2 regions of the Providencia sp. PROV208 genome follow, and region 2 is predicted to be linked to the other one. Evidence: predicted binding sites of a transcription regulator. Region 2 holds the regulator's gene; the other holds the start of a gene.

Region 1 (7,643 bases), on a different contig from region 2:
CATTGGTGCATTTGTTCTTTATGTCCCTGCGGGGCGCAGTGTTTTAGAAGGTATGTCTAACGGCGTATCTAAAGTTATCGGTTATGGCCAAGATGGGATGAGCTTTATCTTTGGCGGACTGGTTTCTGACAAAATGTTTGAGTTATTTGGCGGTGGCGGTTTTATCTTTGCTTTCCGTGTATTGCCTATCATCGTGTTCTTCTCATCATTGATTGCAGTCCTGTATTATCTTGGCATCATGCAACTGGTCATCAAAATTCTAGGTGGTGGTCTGCAAAAAGTTCTGGGAACCTCAAGAACCGAGTCTTTATCTGCAACAGCGAATATTTTCGTTGGTCAAACAGAAGCCCCTCTGGTTGTTCGTCCTTATATTTCGACCATGACGACCTCTGAACTATTTGCCATCATGTGTGGTGGTTTAGCCTCTGTAGCGGGCTCTGTCTTAGCTGGTTATGCGCAAATGGGCGTTCCAATGGAGTACCTGATTGCAGCATCCTTCATGGCGGCGCCGGGTGGTTTGCTATTTGCTAAATTAATGGTGCCAGAAACAGAAGTGGCTAGAGATAATGTGGATGCCAAAGATTTAGTCGCTGAGGAAGATCGCCCAACGAATATCATTGATGCCGCAGCATCTGGTGCAGCATCCGGTATGCAGCTGGCTCTGAACGTGGGGGCTATGTTACTCGCGTTTATCGCATTAATCGCTCTGATCAACGGTATTTTAGGTGGCGTCGGTGGTTGGTTTAACTATCCACAATTATCCCTAGAATTATTATTGGGCTGGGTATTTGCGCCAATCGCATACCTTATTGGTGTGCCATGGAGCGAAGCGACCATTGCAGGCTCATTTATTGGTCAAAAAGTCGTTGTAAACGAATTCGTGGCTTTCATGAACTTCGGTGAATATATGAAAGCAGATGCGGATGTGATTGCAGCGGGTAAACAAGTTCTGTCTGATCACTCTAAAGCGATTATTTCTTTCGCACTGTGTGGTTTTGCAAACTTGTCTTCTGTGGCAATTTTGCTGGGTGGCTTAGGTGGAATGGCTCCAAATCGCCGTAGTGATGTAGCTCGTTTAGGTATGAAAGCCGTTATGGCCGGTACGCTCTCTAACTTAATGAGCGCAACCATCGCAGGCTTCTTCTTAACCTTGGCAGCAATGACCGCAATGTAATCCCTCTATTTTGCAGCGGAAGGGCAATTTGTCTTTCCGCTGTCATTTTATTCTGAGATATTCTTTTTCTGTTTTGTATCGTAACTCTTACTTTTTCAACTATCCTTAACGTAATCAATTTATGACGAAGCGGCGGCAGTCAGTATAATGACGGTGAAACAGTGAGTGATTACCTGCTATACTGTGATATTGTTCACGGATATATATTTAATAATGTAACGTTCAGTCGATAAATGTGATTTGTAGCGCATAAAATATCCCAGTTACGTGGTCAAATAGGTATTAGTAAGTTGCCACGGAACTGATAGTTCTTAGAGTCAACTGACTCTAGGGCACCGTGCGGTGAGATGGATCTCAGCTGCTGAGTTTGGAAAACCTAACTAGCATCTTTATGGAACAAGCCCGCTCGCCAACAAAGAACGTATCGTTCTGAAAGAATTAACATCGTTGGAGAGTTATATGACTGATTTAAAAGCAGCAGCGCAACGCGCACTGACCCTGATGGACTTAACCACATTGAATGATGACGACACTGATGCGAAAGTTATCGCACTATGTCATCAGGCAAAAAGCCCTGCAGGCCACACCGCTGCTATCTGTATTTATCCTCGTTTTATTCCTATTGCACGTAAAACATTACGTGAACAAGGAACACCCGATATCCGTATTGCAACTGTCACCAACTTCCCACATGGTAATGATGATATTGAAATTGCATTAGCAGAAACGAAAGCGGCTATCGCTTACGGTGCTGATGAAGTTGATGTTGTTTTCCCTTATCGTGCATTGATGGCAGGGAATGAAAAAATCGGTTTCGATTTAGTGAAAGCATGTAAAGATGCATGTGCAGAAGCAAATGTATTACTGAAAGTAATCATTGAAACAGGCGAATTAAAAGACGCAGATTTAATTCGTAAGGCATCTGAAATTTCAATCAATGCAGGTGCTGATTTTATTAAGACATCGACAGGTAAAGTACCTGTGAATGCCACTTTAGAAAGCGCTGAAATCATGATGCAAGTCATCCATGATATGGGCGTCGCGAAAAGTGTTGGTTTCAAACCTGCTGGCGGTGTTCGTACCGCTGAAGAAGCAGCACAATATTTAGCCTTAGCAAGCAAAATCTTAGGCGACAATTGGGCGGATGCTCGCCATTTCCGTTTTGGGGCATCTAGCTTATTAGCGAACTTATTAAATACGCTAGGATTTGACGTTAAAAAGTCTACTAGCAGCTATTAATAATCGCAGTCATCAGTGATATCAGACTATTGCCCAATCGATTCTGGGCAATAGCAGTGACTGTTTAGCCGAAGAATTCGATGTAAATTAAGGAGCCTATTGTGTTTCTCGCTCAAGAAATTATTCGTAAAAAACGTGATGGCAAATCATTAAGTGAAGAGGAAATTCGTTTCTTCATCAATGGTGTGCGTGATAACACTGTTTCTGAAGGTCAAATTGCTGCCTTAGCAATGACTATCTATTTCAATGACATGACAACGCCTGAACGTGTCGCACTGACGCTCGCAATGCGTGACTCAGGTTCCGTATTAAATTGGAAATCACTGAATCTGAATGGTCCATTAGTGGATAAACACTCCACGGGTGGCGTTGGTGATGTCACTTCATTGATGTTAGGTCCAATGGTCGCGGCTTGCGGTGGTTATGTACCAATGATTTCTGGTCGTGGTTTGGGTCATACGGGTGGAACATTAGATAAGCTTGAAGCCATTCCAGGATTTGATATTTTCCCTGACGATGAACGTTTCCGAGATATTATTAAGCATGTTGGTGTGGCGATTATTGGACAAACTAATTCGTTAGCACCTGCGGATAAACGCTTTTATGCGACCCGTGATATCACAGCTACTGTTGACTCTATCCCACTGATCACTGCCTCTATTTTAGGTAAGAAGTTAGCCGAAGGTTTAGATGCTTTAGTGATGGACGTTAAGGTGGGTTCTGGCGCATTTATGCCAACGTATGAAAAATCAGAGCAACTGGCTGAATCCATTGTTCAAGTGGCGAATGGCGCGGGCTGTAATACCACGGCACTACTAACCGATATGAACGAAGTTCTCGCATCTAGCGCAGGTAACGCTGTCGAAGTCCGTGAAGCCGTCCAGTTCCTGACGGGTGAATACCGTAACCCACGTTTATTTGAAGTTACGATGGCGTTATGTGTTGAAATGTTGGTATCGGGTAAATTGGCAGCTAATCGTGAAGAGGCCCGCCAGAAATTACAAGCGGTACTGGACAACGGTCAAGCCGCTGAAGTATTTGGTCGTATGGTTGCGGCACAAAAAGGTCCAAAAGATTTTGTTGAGAACTACAACAAATATCTGCCAACAGCAGTGCTTAGCAAAGCTGTTTATGCACCACAAGCCGGCATTATCACACAAATGGACACACGAGCACTGGGTATGTCTGTGGTAACGTTAGGTGGTGGTCGTCGTAAAGCAACTGACCCAATCGATTATAGCGTTGGTTTAAGTGAAATCGCAGCATTAGGTAGCAAAGTTGATACCCAAACTCCACTTGCGATTATTCATGCCAATAGCGAAAAATCATGGGAAGATGCGGCGAAAGAAGTTCGTGCTGCTATGATTATTGGGGATAAAGCCCCTGAAGCGACGCCTATGGTCTATCGTCAAATTAGTGAATAAACCGATATCCGCATTTTTCATCGAAAGGTTCGGGTTAGATTGAAGCGATGAACAGATAAGCTGTATCGCAGGAGAATAAATATGAAACGCACATTTATTATGGTATTGGATTCCTTTGGGATCGGTGCTGCGGGTGATGCCCACAAATTCGGTGACGAAGGTTCAAACACACTTGGTCATATCGCAGAAGCTTGTGCTCGCGGTGAAGCTGATAAAGGTCGTAAAGGTCCATTACACCTGCCTAACTTAACAAAATTAGGTTTAGGTAAAGCAGGAGAAGAATCGAGCGGAAAATTCCCTGTGGGTCTGGATCCTAATGCGGAAATCATCGGCGCTTATGGTTATGCAAGCGAGCTTTCTTCAGGTAAAGATACGCCATCAGGTCACTGGGAAATCGCAGGTGTTCCTGTTCTGTTTGACTGGGGCTATTTCGAAAAACATGAAAACAGCTTCCCTCAGGAGCTGTTGGATACACTGGTCGAAAAAGCCAATTTACCGGGTTATTTAGGTAACTGTCACTCATCGGGTACAGTGATCCTTGATGAACTGGGTGAAGAGCACATGAAAACGGGTAAACCGATTTTCTACACCTCTGCGGACTCTGTATTCCAAATCGCGTGCCATGAAGAGACTTATGGTTTAGATAAGCTGTATGAACTGTGCGAAATTGCCCGTGAAGAGTTAACCAAAGGTGGTTACAACATCGGTCGTGTTATTGCGCGTCCATTTGTCGGTGACAAAGCGGGTCATTTTGAGCGTACAGGTAACCGTCATGATTTAGCGGTTGAGCCACCAGCGCCAACTGTTCTGCAAAAATTAGTCGAAGAGAAACAAGGTGAAGTCGTTTCTATCGGTAAAATTGCAGATATTTATGCACACGTCGGTATTACTAAGAAAATCAAAGCAACGGGTATTAACGCGTTATTTGATGCCACTTTAGAAGAGATGAAAATTGCGGGTGATGACACGATTGTTTTCACTAACTTCGTTGATTTTGACTCAGCTTATGGTCACCGTCGTGATGTTGCAGGTTATGCCGCAGCGTTGGAATTATTTGACAGCCGTCTGCCTGAAATGCTGAAACTGGTTAAAGAAGACGACATTCTGATCTTAACTGCAGACCATGGTTGTGACCCAACATGGCCAGGTACTGACCATACTCGTGAGCATATCCCTGTTCTGGTGTATGGACCGAAAGTTAAACCGGGTTCTTTAGGTCACCGTGAAACGTTCTCGGATATTGGTCAGACAGTCGCAAAATATTTTGATTTATCACCAATGGATTACGGTAAGCCTATGTTCTAAGGTCAGTTTCTTTACTGAAACGACCGTAAGGTGATTTAAAAATAAGGCAGGCAACTGCCTTATTTATTGTGAACAATTTTAATGATTAAAAGGGAATACGAATGGCTACTCCACATATTAATGCAGAAATGGGTGATTTCGCTGACGTCGTACTGATGCCGGGTGACCCACTGCGCGCGAAGTACATTGCAGAAACTTTCCTTCAAGACGTCCGTCAGGTTAATAACGTACGTGGTATGTTAGGTTTCACAGGAACTTATAAAGGTCGTAAGATCTCAGTTATGGGTCATGGTATGGGTATTCCTTCATGCTCTATCTATGCGAAAGAGCTGATCACTGATTTTGGTGTTAAAACACTGATCCGTGTAGGTTCATGTGGTGCGGTGATGGATGACGTGAAACTGCGTGATGTGGTTATCGGTATGGGCGCATGCACAGACTCTAAAGTCAACCGCCAGCGTTTTAAAGACCATGACTTTGCTGCAATTGCAGACTATGACTTAGTTCATAACGCAGTTGAAGCAGCAAAAGCGCGTAACGTGAATGTGCGTGTAGGTAACCTGTTCTCTGCGGATTTGTTCTATTCTCCAGATCCAGACATGTTTAAAGTGATGGAAAAATACGGCATTCTGGGTGTAGAAATGGAAGCCGCGGGTATTTATGGTGTTGCTGCTGAGTTTGGTGCTCGTGCACTGACAATCTGCACCGTTTCTGACCATATCAAAACGGGCGAGCAAACTACCTCTGAAGAGCGTCAAACTACGTTCAATGAAATGATTGAAATCGCATTAGATTCAGTTCTGTTAGGCGATAAGTAATCGCTGATTAGAACGCCAATCTGAAGACAAAAATGCCACTTTCGAGTGGCATTTTTTTATCTAATTTTTAGCTTAAAAGCTCACTTTATTATTTATTCACTAAATAAAAATACTACAGTTAATGATAAAAATGGTGATGAGGCTATACCAGCACTGCATTATCCTAATAGGTCGATAGCATGGTCGGGTTCATCTATCATTATATAGGCTGGATATTTTTATTGTGAATCTACCTATTCAGTTCATGGTTTAGAGATACTGAATAGGTAATTGATATAAGGAAGGAATAGACTTACTTTATTCGGCTCATCATAATGGCATCCACATATTCACCATCACGAAAAGCATAATCACGCATCACGCCTTCTTGCTTGAAACCAAACTTTTCATACAGACCCAAGCCACTTCCATTCGCAGCAAAGACTTCCAATTCAATACGATGGACATTCAACCAGTTATCACAGTAGTCCACCATCACTTGCATTAATTGTGAGCCAATTCCTTTGCCTTGATAGGCTTCACTGACCGTAATACCAAAGCTTGCTACATGCCGACGTCGCACTTGTGAGGGTTGATGCACAACCAGTAACCCTACTACGGTTTCATTGATTGTTGCCACAAACTGGGTGACGAGGGGGTCATTCGCACCTAGCCGTGCTTCCCATGTTTTTGTCGTTGGATAAGGGAGTTGTAAAGTATTGGCATAGGCGGAGTAATCCGCATGCATTTGCGTGATTGCAGGAACATCATCTAATGTGGCTCTGCGGATGGTTACGTCACTCATATATAGCTCCTCATTTTTATACCCCATAGTAATCACATTAATGAAATAGCCTGTCAATAGTGGATATTCCTTTATTAAAAATAATAATATATGAGCAACGGTAAATGATATTTTTATTTATTGCTGATTTTCTATTATCTAGATTCTGATAAGTATGAATAAAAGGGAGAGCTATGTTTAGTTCTATAGACAGTAGTCAATATCATAGTAATAAATTAATGAAAGCAATAATTAGACATAAACATAATCAAAAAATTACGGATAAAACCATAAGTAAAATAAAAAAATACACCAATAAAGTGAAAAATACGAGTTCACCAATAAATTTTAAAATTCAAATCACGGCGGCTAAGAGTCAGTTAATTGATGCCCCTAAGAATGAAGAAAAAATCATAAAAATCCTTGATGAAGTTTCTAAAGTATCCAATTTACCCGATGCTAAAGTGGTATCATCAACAAGAAATACGATATTAAAAAATAATCAAATATTATTGGTTAAACAAAATTTAAAAAATTTCTGGGATAATCTCTCTGGGGGGAGAGACAATCGAGTTATTCTTCCAAGGCGTACTGTTGAAGATATTTTTGATCTGAAATGTCATTATGTCTCTAAAAAAACACTAAGAAGAATGAATGAAAAAATAGGTATGCTGATTGAAGATAAACCACAGCATGAAGCAATAAAAGAAATAGAGAATCTACAAGATAAATTAATAGAAAAAAATATTAAGCCTAAAAATCATTTTAAATTAATGAAATCAATGAATAAATTGAAAGAAGAAATAAGTTTGAAGGGAAATGATACTACTGTAATTCAATCGCCAGAAATTAGAGAGGATGAACCCTCACATTTATTACAGGCGGAAATATCGAATAGAATGAAAAATAATGAATTAATT
Region 2 (7,643 bases):
GAACCAAATCCCATCCAGATCAAGCCTGCCGTTAAGTTCACCGCCACAAAAGCGATGCTCATCAAGATAATGGATTGAGTAAATAGCTCACCAGGCAGACTAAAACTGCCTACTGCGCCTAATCCCATCATCCACGCTTTCGGATTTAAGAACTGCAATAACCCGCCTTGGAACCATGTTACACTTTTAGAGGCTTTGCTATCTGTTTTCAACGGCTCATAGCTAGCAGTCGCTGTTTTCCATGCCAACCATAATAAATAAATGCTACCAACAATTTTCAGCACGATATGAATTGCTGGATATAATAGTAAGAGTGCAGCAACGCCGAATGCAGACAAATAAAGAATTGACTGCATTCCAAGCATTATTCCTAATAATAATCCGATACTACGACGGAATCCGTAGTTAGCGGCACAAGAGGTCAACAACATATTGTTAGGGCCTGGCGTGACTGCGGCAATGAATAAAAACGTAAAAAGCGAAAAAATTAGCCCCAGAGTCATTTATACTATGTTCCTCAACCTAAATATGTTTACTTGCATCACAGAAAAATAACAGTATGTTATGTGACTCTCAAGCGTTCCCACTAAATAAAAAATAAGGCCATGTCAGAAAATTTCCGCCCTATGAGTTGGGCAAAAAATCCACACCTCCAAACCTTATTACCAAGGATCTTTCGGCGTACCCCGAAAATTGTCCCCACATGGCAGCGATTAGAATTGCCTGATGGTGATTTTATCGATCTTGCATGGAGCGAAAACCCAGAACAAGCAAGTAAAAAGCCTCGTTTAGTGATTTTTCACGGATTGGAAGGAAATTTTAAAAGCCCTTATGCCCATGGGATGTTAGAAAGCGCCCAAAAGCAAGGGTGGCTAGGCGTAATTATGCATTTTAGAGGGTGTAGCGGAGAACCTAATCGCCAAAAACGTATTTATCATTCCGGTGAAACCAGCGATGCTCGCTATTTTTTACATTGGTTGAAACAAACCTGGGGGGATGCTCCAACTGCAGCGGTCGGTTACTCTCTTGGCGGTAATATGTTAGCCTGCTATTTAGCAGAGAATGGTGAGAATGCCGAATTGGATGCGGGTGTTGTTGTCTCTGCACCACTCATGCTAGAAGCCTGTTCCATCAAAATGGAAAAAGGTATTTCTCAACTATATCAGCGCTACCTACTTAACGGGTTAAAACGCAATGCAACGCGCAAGTTGGTACGCTACCCCGGCTCGCTTCCGCTTAATTTATTGCAACTTAAGCAGCTTAAACGTATTCGCGAATTTGATGATGTCATTACTGCGCGCATCCACGGCTTTGATGATGCGGCGGATTATTATCAAAAATGCAGTGCGCTACCTAAATTATCACAGATTACAAAACCCACACTGATAATCCACGCCAAAGATGACCCATTTATGGCGCCGGAAGTGGTACCAGATTTAAGCCATTTACCTGCAAATATTGAATACCAAATGACGGAACATGGTGGGCATGTTGGATTTGTCGGTGGCAGTTTTAGAAAGCCGCAAATGTGGTTGGAAACACGTATTCCGTTGTGGTTAACATCGTATTTGAATGAGCAAAAATCATGATTATTCCGTGGAAAGATCTCGCGCCTGAAACTCTAGAAAATCTCATCGAAAGTTATGTTTTACGCGAAGGCACCGATTATGGCACCCATGAGAAAAGCTTGCAGGATAAAGTGAATGACGTGAAACGGCAGTTAGTTTCTGGCGAAATTGTGCTAGTCTGGTCTGAGTTACATGAATCGGTAAATTTCATGCCTAATAACCAGTTTCGCCCGTAGCGCTGTTTCTCAAAAATAGTGGTCATGGCGTAAAACAGGGAGTCCACTATGTCAAAGAAGCATCCGATTATTGCAGTGACGGGTTCGAGTGGCGCAGGAACAACCTCAACGAGCCAAGCATTTCGTAAGATATTCCATCAATTAAATATCCGCCCTGCGACCCTTGAAGGGGATAGTTTTCATCGCTATACCCGCCCTGAAATGGATATGGCTATCCGTAAAGCCCGCGAACAAGGACGCCATATTAGTTATTTCGGTCCTGAAGCCAATGATTTTTCTCTACTTGAACAAACCTTAATTGACTACGCGACAACCGGTTATGGGCAGTCTCGTAAATACCTCCATACCTACGATGAAGCTGTGCCTTATGGGTTACAACCCGGTACTTTTACGCCGTGGGAGTCACTGCCATCCAATACCGACGTGTTATTCTATGAAGGGTTACATGGTGGTATTGTCACGCCAGAACACGATGTGGCACAACATGTTGACTTGCTGGTCGGCGTTGTACCTATCGTCAACCTTGAATGGATTCAAAAGCTTATTCGTGACACCACCGAACGGGGGCATTCTCGGGAAGCCGTGATGGATTCCGTAGTCCGTTCAATGGGAGATTATATTAACTATATTACGCCACAATTCTCCCGTACCCATATTAACTTCCAGCGCGTTCCGACGGTTGATACCTCGAACCCTTTTTCGGCAAAAGCGATTCCCTCACAGGACGAAAGTTTTATTGTGATTCGTTTCAGGGGATTAGAGCAGATTGATTTTCCCTATTTATTATCCATGCTAAATGGTTCGTTTATTTCAGCAATGAATACCATTGTGGTGCCGGGAGGGAAATTAGGTCTCGCAATGGAGCTGATTATGATGCCATTAGTGGAAAAACTCATGAAACAGCGTAATGGGTAGCTCAGCATTATAATTAAATAGATTAATGATAAGATGCTTATCGATAATAAAGATAAGCATCTGAATATAAACACGATTATACGTTTTTAATTTCGAAGCTATGAGTCACATTCACCGTTTTTTCTAACATGATTGCGACGGAGCAATATTTTTCCGCCGAAAGTTGGACGGCGCGTTCAACGACTTTGTCTGTTAATTCACGACCAGTGACAATAAAATGTAAATTGATATCAGTGAAGTAGCGAGGCGCTTCTTCGCGGCGCTGTGACGTTAATTTCACCTCACAATCAAGAATATCCTGACGACCTTTTTGAATGATGGAAACAACGTCAATCGCACTACATCCACCCGCCGCCATTAAAACCATCTCCATTGGGCTGGGCGCTTTATCCCCTGCATTACCATCCATCATAATTTGGTGACCTGATGCTGACTCACCTAAAAAAGAGAGTCCTTCTACCCACTTTACGCGTGCTTCCATTTTTATTCCTCTCAAAAAATAGTGATGTTTATCGCCTCATTGTTCCATATATCTAGACAATGTTATATCAGCATTATTAGGCTGAAGCGATACAGGGAAGACATTCGACATTGGATATGATACAAACAATGCTTAGTTGATAGGATTAAGATCAAAACTCAACGTTTCAATTGATTATATTATACAATTGATATTAATTTGCATTGGCCCATAGCAGCATTAATAATAGGCATCAATGTGACTTAATATGCTAAGCTAGACACTTTAAAGTCAGCCTTTCCCTACTTTTCGAAAGGTTGCAATAACATACAGAGGATAACGCTAATGGTTCTCGGCAAGCCACAAACAGACCCTACTCTTGAATGGTTTTTGTCACACTGCCATATTCATAAGTATCCATCCAAGAGCACTCTGATCCATCAGGGTGAAAAAGCAGAAACCCTTTACTACATTGTTAAAGGTTCAGTGGCTGCTTTAATCAAAGATGAAGAAGGCAAAGAAATGATTCTCTCTTATTTAAATCAGGGAGACTTCATTGGCGAACTTGGGTTATTTGAAGAAGGACAGGAACGTACTGCATGGGTTCGCGCAAAAGTTGCTTGCGAAGTCGCTGAAATTTCCTATAAGAAATTCCGTCAGCTGATTCAAGTCAACCCAGATATCCTGATGCGTCTTTCTGCGCAAATGGCGAATCGCTTGCAAACCACTTCCGAAAAAGTAGGTAACCTTGCATTCTTAGACGTTACTGGTCGTATTGCTCAAACATTGTTAAATTTAGCAAAACAACCTGATGCGATGACTCACCCTGATGGCATGCAAATTAAAATTACCCGTCAGGAAATTGGTCAAATCGTCGGTTGTTCCCGTGAAACAGTGGGTCGTATTTTAAAAATGCTGGAAGACCAAAATTTAATCTCCGCGCATGGTAAAACAATTGTTGTCTACGGCACACGATAATTTATTTTTCCGTCTAGCTTATTAGCTGGACTCTGAATAAAAAGGGTTTGTATCAGTGATATAAACCCTTTTTTATACATGTCAGTAATATAACCTTTTCGCCTGAACAAAAAATAACCGCGTTTTTTGATATTATAGAAAACATTCTTCTATATAGAATACTGAATAGTTAGCCAATAATTATTTAGGATTTCATTCATGACACACATTAATAATCTAAGCCATGCAGAGTCTCTTCAGCATTTAGAGAAATACCAAAAACGCTGTATTAACACTTTCTTGAAAAAGCAGGCTTTTTTCGAACATTTAGATGCGGCAAATCGCTCAACAACAAAATGCCCCGCATTAGCGAAAAAGCCGCTGGAAAAAGTCAACAATTTGCCTCAAACACGTTTTGTATCTTCATTGAGTATTGGTCGTTTAGTTCCTAATAGCCAACCTACCCAGCATGTTTCTAAGCCGAAGGTAGCGGTTATGTTTGGTACTCATTCAAACAAAAACATTGATACCCATTCAATTGAATTTAATAAGAGCTTCGTATTCTTTAAGAATCTTACGAGCAAATAGCATTCCAAATTTTTGCCATATGTAGCACCTTAATGAATATGCCACACTTTTGCCTAACCGCTATTTGTTAGGCCTTTTTTATCAATTAGTTAATTATCTAAAGTCGTTTTTTTATATTGCAAGTACATATTACTGAATAAACTAGCCTCATTTTTACATTATCAAGGTGAGGTATCATATGCCCATTTCATTCCCAAAAATTCGATGTGACACCAGTTCCGCACTCAAACTCTATATCCAAAAAACCAACCAAGGTTCATTAAGTTCTGAGACTAAAATTTCATTAATTGCCAATCAAATTGCTAAAATAAAAAGTCGTCATGATTTTTTTAATTTAAAAAATCATGAAACAGAATTAAAAGACCAAAACACCACTCACGATTTTATTATGACCACAATGGATGATGCATCATGGGATGATGAGTCATTTGAATCCTGTGAACAGTTGCCTGCTTGGAAACAAGAATTTTATGATGATTTTGTATCAAATAAATTTAAAAAATGGGATAAACAAACTAAACCATTAATCCATAATCATTACGATGGCACGGTATTTGCTCAATATTTTAATGCTAAAGAAGAACAGCATGAAAATAGCCTCCCCCCCACGCAAACACCTTCTGACACAGCCACACCACAAATATCCCAGCCTCCAGCCATTGCATTATCTCGAAAATTAAAAACAGTGAAACAAGAAAAGAAACAGATCAATACAACAGTAAAACCGACGGTATTCCGTACAGATGGCACTCCGGTGAGCGCAAAACAACAATTAGCATCCAGTGACCGACTATCTAAGCATAAATCGTCGAATTTAACGCTGGTAAACTTAACAAAAAATAGTCAGAAAGAGCACGTTACCCGACATACACCAAAATCGACGATCAAACCTGTTCGTAATGTGATATCAAAAACAACACACACCAGAATGAATTCAGCCAGTGAAAAAACTCGAGCGTCAACATCATTCAATCCGATATTAGAAGAGAGAAATATTCCAAATGAATTTTCTTATAAAAAACCGGAAAGCCCGGCAATACAGGAGACAAAATCTACGCCCAAAACGATAAAAACGAAGAAAATTAATGGCAATTTGATCGGACTTTACACATCAGGAAGTACAGTCAAATCGACAACTGACATGACGAAAAATAGGAGCACTGAAAATCAGCCAATAAAGAAAAATATCTCGTCGAAAAAAACCTTCAACTCTCGATTAGAACAAGAAAAATCAATTAATCGATTACAAAATCATCGAACTCAACAACCCATAATGCCGCAGTTACAAGATGAATTTGTTATGAATATCAACAAAGAAATGGTAAGAAATGCACAACAAATAGAAGCATTGAAAACCGATATTGCCGTGAAAAAACAGAAAGCAGAAATTATCAAACAAAGAATTTCCACCCGAAAATAAGTCTAAAGCTCAAAGAGGGTGATACCTCTTTGAGCTTTGAGTTAATTATTCAGCCAATAGCTTTTCTATTGCTGCCGTCAGTTTCGCCATCCCACTGTTAATCTCTTCCTCAGAAATAATCAGTGATGGTGTGAAGCGCAACACGTTGGCTCCTGCACTGAGCATCATCAACCCTTCTGCTGCACTGGCTTGTAACACATCTTTCGAGCGATTCAGTAATTTACCTTTGAGCTCTGCACCAATTAATAAGCCCATTCCACGAATTTCAGCAAAAATTCCATATTGGTCATTTAGCTTATTTAGGTGTGCGGTAAATAACTCACGGCGTTTTGCAACACCATCAAGCACTTCATCTGTATTGATAATATCGAATGCTGCATTACCGACTGCACATGCTAGTGGGTTTCCACCGTATGTCGTACCGTGAGAACCTACTTCCATCGTTTGTGCAATATCTTCAGTGGTGATCATCGCACTGATTGGAAAGCCGCCACCGAGCGCTTTGGCAGTGGTTAAAATATCAGGTGTCACATCGTAATGCATATAAGAGAATAGCTTCCCTGTACGCCCCATACCGCTTTGTACTTCATCAAAAATAAGCAATGCATTATTTTCATCGCAAAGTTGACGTACTCCTTGCAGGAATTCTAGAGTTGCAGGTGTCACCCCTCCTTCTCCTTGAACGGGTTCCAGCACGACTGCACACGTGTTTTCATCGATGACCGCTTTGACGGCATCAAGGTCATTGAAAGGCACATGAATAATATCTGCAGGCTTTGGACCAAAACCATCTGCATATTTTGCTTGCCCACCAACTGACACCGTAAATAATGTTCTGCCATGGAAAGCTTGCTTAAATGCAATGATCTTCGTTTTATATGGGCTATATTTGGTGATGGCATATCGACGCGCTAGCTTAAACGCGGCTTCATTTGCTTCAGAACCTGAATTAACAAAAAACGCGCGGTCTGCAAACGTTGCTTTCGTTAATTTTTGAGCCAGTTTTAGCGCCTGTTCATTCGTAAAAACATTACTCACGTGCCACAGTTTTTCGCTTTGGTCACGCACGGCCGCAACTAGACTCGGATGACAATGACCTAGCGCTAAAACCGCAATCCCGCCTGCAAAATCAATATATTCTTTACCTTGCTGATCCCAAACGCGGCTCCCTTCGCCTTTAACTGGAATAAATTCAGCTGGCGAAAAAATAGGTAGCATAACCTGATCGAAAGTTTGCCGATTGACTGCTTGTTGTTCTGACATACCCCTCACCTGCTCTTTATCGAATGCTTAAGTGAAAATATAAGCATCAAATATGAATAAAAAATCAATAAAGAGCAAGAGGAAAGGGTAAAATATGCATAATTAATTTTGCTAGCCGGAAAATATAGTGACTAGTATTTGAGGAAGTTACTCAACAGCTCATGACCTTGTTCGCTGAGAATACTTTCGGGATGGAATTGAACCCCTTCTATTGGCAGGGTTTTGTGGCGGATCCC

Evidence for each region. Region 2 encodes CRP, which controls carbon source genes, mostly activating them, when cyclic AMP is high. Its sites were predicted from a motif close to ATGTGANNNNNNTCACAT; they were not measured.
Region 1: a site for CRP is predicted at 1,408-1,425, ahead of deoC (deoxyribose-phosphate aldolase). Genes of this name have one in related genera too.

Annotation. Positions count from the first base shown of each region.
Region 1 covers NZ_JAMPNS010000003.1:306,900-314,542, reverse strand. Annotated here, with positions in the region: gene PR766_RS03215 (NupC/NupG family nucleoside CNT transporter) at 1-1,174, shown strand, start outside; gene deoC (deoxyribose-phosphate aldolase) at 1,634-2,413, shown strand; gene deoA (thymidine phosphorylase) at 2,515-3,837, shown strand; gene deoB (phosphopentomutase) at 3,919-5,142, shown strand; gene deoD (purine-nucleoside phosphorylase) at 5,244-5,960, shown strand; gene PR766_RS03190 (GNAT family N-acetyltransferase) at 6,253-6,744, opposite strand; gene PR766_RS03185 (hypothetical protein) at 6,918-7,643, shown strand, end outside.
Region 2 covers NZ_JAMPNS010000012.1:22,935-30,577, forward strand. Annotated here, with positions in the region: gene PR766_RS10325 (LysE family translocator) at 1-503, opposite strand, end outside; gene PR766_RS10330 (hydrolase) at 606-1,589, shown strand; gene PR766_RS10335 (YheU family protein) at 1,586-1,804, shown strand; gene PR766_RS10340 (phosphoribulokinase) at 1,853-2,719, shown strand; gene PR766_RS10345 (OsmC family protein) at 2,796-3,200, opposite strand; gene crp (cAMP-activated global transcriptional regulator CRP) at 3,525-4,157, shown strand; gene PR766_RS10355 (hypothetical protein) at 4,356-4,724, shown strand; gene PR766_RS10360 (hypothetical protein) at 4,903-6,144, shown strand; gene PR766_RS10365 (aspartate aminotransferase family protein) at 6,190-7,407, opposite strand; gene PR766_RS10370 (aminodeoxychorismate synthase component II) at 7,539-7,643, opposite strand, start outside.